One region of the Pseudoalteromonas sp. 31A1 genome, then DNA from elsewhere that is predicted to be linked to it. Evidence: predicted binding sites of a transcription regulator. Region 1 holds the regulator's gene; each other region holds the start of a gene.
The links. Region 1 encodes LexA, which represses DNA repair genes until DNA is damaged. Its sites were predicted from a motif close to TACTGTATNNNNATACAGTA; they were not measured.
Positions count from the first base shown of each region.

Region 2: the regulator LexA is predicted to act here: its motif matches at 1,189-1,208, upstream of GQR52_RS11760 (exonuclease domain-containing protein).
Region 3: the regulator LexA is predicted to act here: its motif matches at 1,308-1,327, upstream of uvrD (DNA helicase II).

Region 1 covers NZ_WTKY01000019.1:14,044-16,320, reverse strand. Annotated here, with positions in the region: gene coxB (cytochrome c oxidase subunit II) at 1-556, opposite strand, end outside; gene lexA (transcriptional repressor LexA) at 1,040-1,657, opposite strand; gene GQR52_RS15880 (PaaI family thioesterase) at 1,825-2,265, shown strand; gene GQR52_RS15875 (hypothetical protein) at 2,266-2,277, opposite strand, start outside.
Region 2 covers NZ_WTKY01000011.1:89,052-91,328, forward strand. Annotated here, with positions in the region: gene GQR52_RS11750 (hypothetical protein) at 1-332, shown strand, start outside; gene GQR52_RS11755 (hypothetical protein) at 414-899, shown strand; partial or broken gene GQR52_RS20545 (tyrosine-protein phosphatase) at 875-1,089, opposite strand; gene GQR52_RS11760 (exonuclease domain-containing protein) at 1,220-2,277, shown strand, end outside.
Region 3 covers NZ_WTKY01000001.1:4,782-7,058, reverse strand. Annotated here, with positions in the region: gene GQR52_RS00030 (dUTP diphosphatase) at 1-273, opposite strand, end outside; gene GQR52_RS00025 (YacL family protein) at 379-747, opposite strand; gene GQR52_RS00020 (hypothetical protein) at 864-1,088, opposite strand; gene uvrD (DNA helicase II) at 1,392-2,277, shown strand, end outside.

The DNA.
Region 1 (2,277 bases):
CATCGTCAGAAGTCATTAAAAATCGTACTTTTTGATTTATTGGCAGTACGAGAGGTTTATCAACCTCAAGTAAGTAGTTAGGATTTTTATCTGCAAGATTCGCTATTTCATCTTGCGGGGTAGATAAAATAGAGTAGAACTCTACATCTTCACCCATATATTCATAATGCCATTTCCATTGCGAGCCTGTAATTTTAATAGTGAGATCAGCTTTGCTGGCATCTTCCATTGCAATTAGGGTTTTAGTGGCTGGTACTGCCATAGCAATTAAAATAACAAACGGGATTGCAGTCCAAAGTATTTCTACTTTAGTGCTTTCGTGAAATTGGGCAGGTACAGCCCCTTTAGATTTACGGTGATGAATAAGTGCCCAAAACATAATTGCGAACACTATCACCCCAATCACACAACATATTATAAATATGGTCATGTGCAGCTGATATACATTATTGCTTATATCGGTTACGCCTTTGCGCATATTGTATTGGCTGTTAGCCAAAACTGGGTGCGAAAAAACACATAATATAAGCCACAAGGTAGAGGTCAGTTTACCCATGTGACGGCTCCTTTGATGCTATTGCGAATGCAAAGCGAAGAGGCATACGGCTTAAACGCCAATTCGTTATTTTTATTTTTTTAGTCAATCTCATTTAATATTGATTGGTTTTGCTGCGCCAACAACGGGTTTGTGTATATTGTGTGTTCTCAAAACTAAAAAGCTGTGAGTTATTATTAGCTCAGCACATTAATAATTAGCTAAAAAATGAACAACAAGCAAGTTTTAGTATAAAAAACAATCAGGTGATATTGAGTAATTAATAAAAAATCAGTAACCAACTAGGTAACAGGAAGTTCAAAAGATGAGCAAAACAAAGGGGTTTAACGCATTCGGAGGGGGAAAATATAAGTGCAAAAAAGTTTACAGCTTAAATTGTCAGTGAGCTATTTATGCCCTATTTTTAGTGCGAATTTAAAACAGAAAATGCGTACTAATTAGTACGCATTTATAAAACTGCTTGTTTAAAAGCTATTTTTAAAGTCACATCCAATCAGCGTTTCTTATAACGCCAACGGCTAAGCCTTCAATATTAAAAGACTCATTCTCAAGATCTACTTCAATAGATTCAAAATCGTCGTTTTCAGCATGAAGTAATACTTTACGACCCGCTTTCTCAAGACGTTTTACAGTTACGTCTTCGTCTAGGCGGGCAACAACAACTTGCCCGTTTTCAGCGGTTTGAGTACGATGTACAGCAAGTAAATCACCATCCATAATACCAATATCTTTCATGCTCATACCGTTAACGCGTAGTAAAAAATCTGCAGCCGGTTTAAACATTAATGGATCGATTTTGCAGTGACTTTCAACGTGCTCTTGCGCCAAAATAGGTGAACCAGCAGCAACACGCCCTATAAGCGGTAAACCTAATTGTTCTGGCTCTTCTTCTTCAATTAACTGAATACCACGGCTTGCACCTGGTTTCATTTTAATTGCGCCTTTTTTAGCAAGTGCTTTTAAATGTTCTTCAGCAGCATTGGCACTTTTAAAACCTAATGTTTGCGCTATTTCAGCACGTGTAGGAGGCATACCAGTGTCTTTAATAAAAACTTTAATTAGTTCGAGTATTTGAGCTTGGCGGTTCGTTAATGGTCGCATACAACTGGTTTTCCATACAGTACATTTAACTGTGAGTATATACAGTTAAATAAAAATCGCAAATTTAAATTAAGCCTTAAAATAGCCAAAGTAATTTCACTTGTGTACATTTTAGGGATATAACTAACGCTAGGTTTATAAATGATTAAAAAAGCAAAGGAGTCATTATGAGTATTTGGTACCAGCCCATCACTTTAGAGCTGTGCAAGCAGTTAGAACAAGGCATTGATGGCCAAGGAACATTAATGAAAACCATGGGAATAGAAGTCACTGAAATTGGTGATGATTACTTAGTAGCCACTATGCCGGCAATTCCTGAGCATCATAACCCAATGGGAATGGTTCACGGCGGTGCTAACGTTGTACTTGCCGAAACAGTTGCCAGCTATGCAGCTAACTTTGTTGTCGATTTTACAAAATTTTACTGCGTGGGGCAGGAAATTAGCGCAAGTCATTTAAAAGCATCTCGCAACGGCACTTTAACAGCAACGGCAAGAGCGTTTCATATTGGCAAACGTAGTTCAGTGTGGGAAATAAAAATTACAAATAGCCGCAATGAGCTGTGCTGCGTATCAAAAATGACCGCAGCAGTCGTAGAGCGAAGATAGTTACTTTTCGAT
Region 2 (2,277 bases), on a different contig from region 1:
CTAATCTGTTAGATCTTTTAGTTTCTGATTTAAATACTGAAGATACAGAAAACCCAATCAATTTAGCAATTGCTGAACTTCGCAAAGAATCTCCAATGAGTGATAAAATTAAGGTTGCCAATAAAGCACTTCCTGAATACTTAAAACCAGAGGGCTTAAACCCATTAGGTAAAATTTATAGTTTACTTAGTGAAGGTGTACATAGTTTAACTGATGAAGAATGCCTCGATAAAGCAGAAAGCTTACAAGCGTGTTTAAGTTTTTTAATTACAGAGCTGGCATCTCGTCGACGAAATCGCGATAAATTCAAAAAAATGGTTGGTGCACTGTAAAATGGCTAATAAGGCATTTTAAAGTGCATCTAAAACAACTGATTATTGTTTTGTTTTAAAGTGGGTTTGGAGATTACTTCATTGATTAAAAAAGAAATTGCTCAGGCAATCCAGCTATTATCAAAAAATGGGTTTAAAAGTGTTGCTCGAGTAACAGGTGAGTACGTTGAGAAGCTAGTTGCACAGCAACTTGAAGCGGAGCTTGCTGATAATTGTCAAAAAGGTTTTGATGCTTTTTCAAAGCATTATGGAAAAATTGAAATTAAATCAAGAAATGCAGATAGCAAATCTTACCAATGCACTTTAAATAAATCCAAACTAGAAAAAATGGACACATTTATATTAGTAATTGTCAAAGATGGTTATGTGGTAAAAGCTTTACTTTTCCCAATAGAAAAAATTAAGCATTTAAAAACTAATGGCGGGGTAATTATAATAAATCAATCGAGGTTTGATTTGGGTGAGGATATTTTGGACAAAATTTCCCCACCAAAGAGTCGTTCAAAAGAGCATAATAAGAGGTTAATGTTGTCACCTTTTGCTCATAACTCAAACCTATTAAAATAATCATAGTGCAGTTTTATAGCCAGTACTTTTGGTTGAGTGCTTTGCACTAGGCATATAGTATACCTCTTCTTTTGTGTAACCTGCCGAATTTAAAATAAGCGCAGCGACCAACCCCTGTGCGGCCTGTACCACCTTTGCAATGTATGACCATGCTCTGTTTGTATTGTATGGCTTGTAGTATGTCGCTTTTTACATTCAGTGCTTATCGACTCTACATTATTTATATATGCCTAATATAAGCAATTACTGATTACAACTTTAAGATTGAATAGTAAGCGCAAATACTGGATACTGTTTTTATATACAGTTGTGGCGATATTATGAAAAAAGAATTACCAGCAAAATACTATTTAGCGCATTTTAGAGAGCTTATTGAGTTTGTAACAAGTAAATGTATGCATTTACTTGAGCCTAAACACAGCGAATTTATTAGTAAAATTAATCAGCTAGATGAGCAAAGCCAATGCATGTTGGCGCGCGTGTACTCGCGAAAGCCTTATTTGGTGCAGGCGCAGTCGCTTAATTACGAAGAAATAACCTCGCCGCATCAGGCTATTTATACGCTAAAAAAAGCCGGTATTTTATTTGAGCCAAACGAGCAGCATTACTCGCAGCTTTTGGCTCACTTAACCAAACCTGCTTTGCTGGAGTTGCTAAGTAATTACCCAGAGCAAATAAGCTTTAAAAAGAGCGCCGCTAAAGGCGCGCTGGTGGATATTGCCCGTGAGTTTTTTAAAGTATGCCCACATGAGCTTGCGCCACTTTATAGCCAGTATGTAATTAATAACCGCAGTGATTACTACGAGTATTTTGAGTTTTTATTTGCAGGCAAACTAAGCGGTGGTGATGTGAATCATCAAAACCGTTTTGTAATGCGAGATTTAGGTTTAACCGCTACGCGCGAAGGCCACAGCGAGAGTTTGTCGCGCTTTGAAACACTTGACGAAGCGCAATCAAACTATTTATTAAACCGTTACCGGTTAGCATTTAAAAATATAACCGATGAGAGTGATTATATTGCTTTAGCGCCACAGGTTTTAGTGCAAGCCGCGCACGGTGCCATTGCTGTTACGTTAAAAAACAAATTATTAGTCGGGCTTTATCGGCAATTAAAAGGTGTTGATAGCGAACTTGCTTTTAGCTTACTTGAAGGGTGCGTGGATGACAGGGAAGCACAAGAAATTCAGATAAGAGAGCAATACAGGCTTGGCAATAAAGAGTGGGTAAAAGCACGGTTAGAAGCGATTATTGAAAACCCACTTACGGATGATTTACTGTATTTTGCTGACGACTTTTTAATGCGTAAGTTTAATAAAAAAACACGTTCGCGTTTAAGTGCCATGCTTAGCGATACCCAGTGCGTGCTAGAAATAGATGA
Region 3 (2,277 bases), on a different contig from region 1:
TTGCTTTGCTAAGTCTTCGTAGCTAGTTTCGCCGTCAATTCTAAGCGATAGACCAAAATGAAAAATATCAACCAACTCTAAAATAACTTGTTCAGTATCTGGTGTTTGTTTTTTCCACCATTTCCAACCATGATGATCTAGCATTTCAGCACACTCAACCCAAATAGCGCGGTACCATTCAAACCCTTGAGTAAACCATTGCTCATGTACTTTAGTATTCATGGCGTTTTGCATTTCTAGCATCACTACTAGCTTGTTTAAATTGGCAGACATATCAATTCCTGTCGTTTTGGTTGGCGTAATTTTCGTTGGTGTAATAATACAGATAAAATGCTGATTGTGCATTGCTGTATATTTTTATTAGTGTGCTAGTTATGTTTATCGTGACGTCGTAAACTCATGCCATGAATCAATTAAATCAATGAAATCTTCAAAGCCACAACCACTACTTAAACCATTTTCTTCAAGCGCTAAATCGTCATCTTGATACGCTATTAGGTCTTCGCTGTCTTGATGAAGTGCATGGGCTTCAAATAATGCTTCGTCTTTCGTTAATATTAAATCTATTTCTTGGCCTTTTAGCGTTAGCGGCTCATAGCTTGAACTTACCGATGCAATAAGCGCTTGCACCATGGCTACTTTGTCTTTGCCTATTTCTTCGTTTAGCCAGCGACCAATAATAGCGTGTTCACTGCTTATTTTAATACGTAGCCCACTAATAGGGTCGCGAATAAATTGATATTCCATAGGGTTTGCCTGTAAATCTTTAATTGCGTAATTATATACGTAAACGCCCGTAAACCACAGGACATATAAAGTAAAATAGCGCCACATGGGCGCTATTTTACTCAACTTTAAAACCGTTAACTTCGCGATCTATAACGCGCTGCGTCAATGATCGACCATAAGTAAATAATAGGCACAAGTACAAAGCCTACAAGCACATAAATTAGTGCGTAACTTATTATAATAGCGAGTGCAAAAAATATAGCCGCTAAAATACGCCCTTGCACTAACTGCCCTAAACCAGGAAAAAATATATTACATAATGCTGCAATTACGTTACCGCCAGAACCTTGATCTGCCATACTAACCTCTGTATTTATTTGATTTTATAATTATTTACCTACACACTCTATGCCAATTTATTAAAGCTTACAAATCAAATAGTTAAATTAGTCTAGATTTAGAGAGTTGGTAGATTTTGCTAAAATTAGGTCAAATTAGCAATTATTGTTATCCGTTTACACTTTTTTATTCGCTTAATTAATTAGCAAGTTACTCGTTTTGAACACTATTTTATAAATAGCTGTTTATAAAAACAGTATTTTATTTAGCCTAACAAAAACACCTGTTATACTGCCCACAATATTGATTAAAAAGGCGTAACGATGGACGTTTCACAATTACTCGATGGCTTAAATGACAAACAACGCGATGCCGTTGCAGCCCCACTACAAAACATGCTGGTATTAGCAGGTGCTGGGTCTGGTAAAACACGAGTGTTAGTTCATCGTATTGCGTGGCTTATGCAAGTTGAGCAAGCCTCCGCTTACAGTATTTTTGCAGTTACATTTACTAATAAAGCCGCTAAAGAAATGCGTGGCCGCGTTGAAGAAACACTAAAAGCGCCTGTAGGTGGTATGTGGATTGGTACTTTCCATGGTTTATCGCATCGTATTTTACGTGCTCATCACCGTGAAGCTAATTTACCAGAAGCCTTTCAAATTTTAGACTCTGACGATCAGCTTCGGATGATCAAGCGCTTATTAAAATCGATGAATATTGATGATAAAAAATGGCCCGCTAAGCAATTTGGCTGGTACATAAGCGCCAAAAAAGATGAAGCACTTCGCCCTAAAGATATTCAAGCATACGATATTAATGAGCAAATGATGCTGCGTGTTTATGCCGCCTATCAAGAGGCCTGTGATAGAGCGGGCCTAGTTGATTTTGCTGAAATATTACTACGCAGCTACGAAGTGTTAAAAAATAACCCTACGTTACTGCGTCATTATCAGCAACGCTTTGCGCATATGCTCGTAGACGAGTTCCAAGATACAAATACCATTCAATATGCTTGGTTAAAATTACTTGCTGGCGATACTAACAGCATTATGATTGTAGGCGACGATGACCAAAGCATTTATGGTTGGCGTGGTGCTAAAATCGAAAACATTAAACGTTTTTTAACTGACTTTAGCGCAGAAACCATTCGTCTTGAACAAAACTACCGCTCAACAGCGACTATTTTGAAAGCGTCTAACGCATTAATTC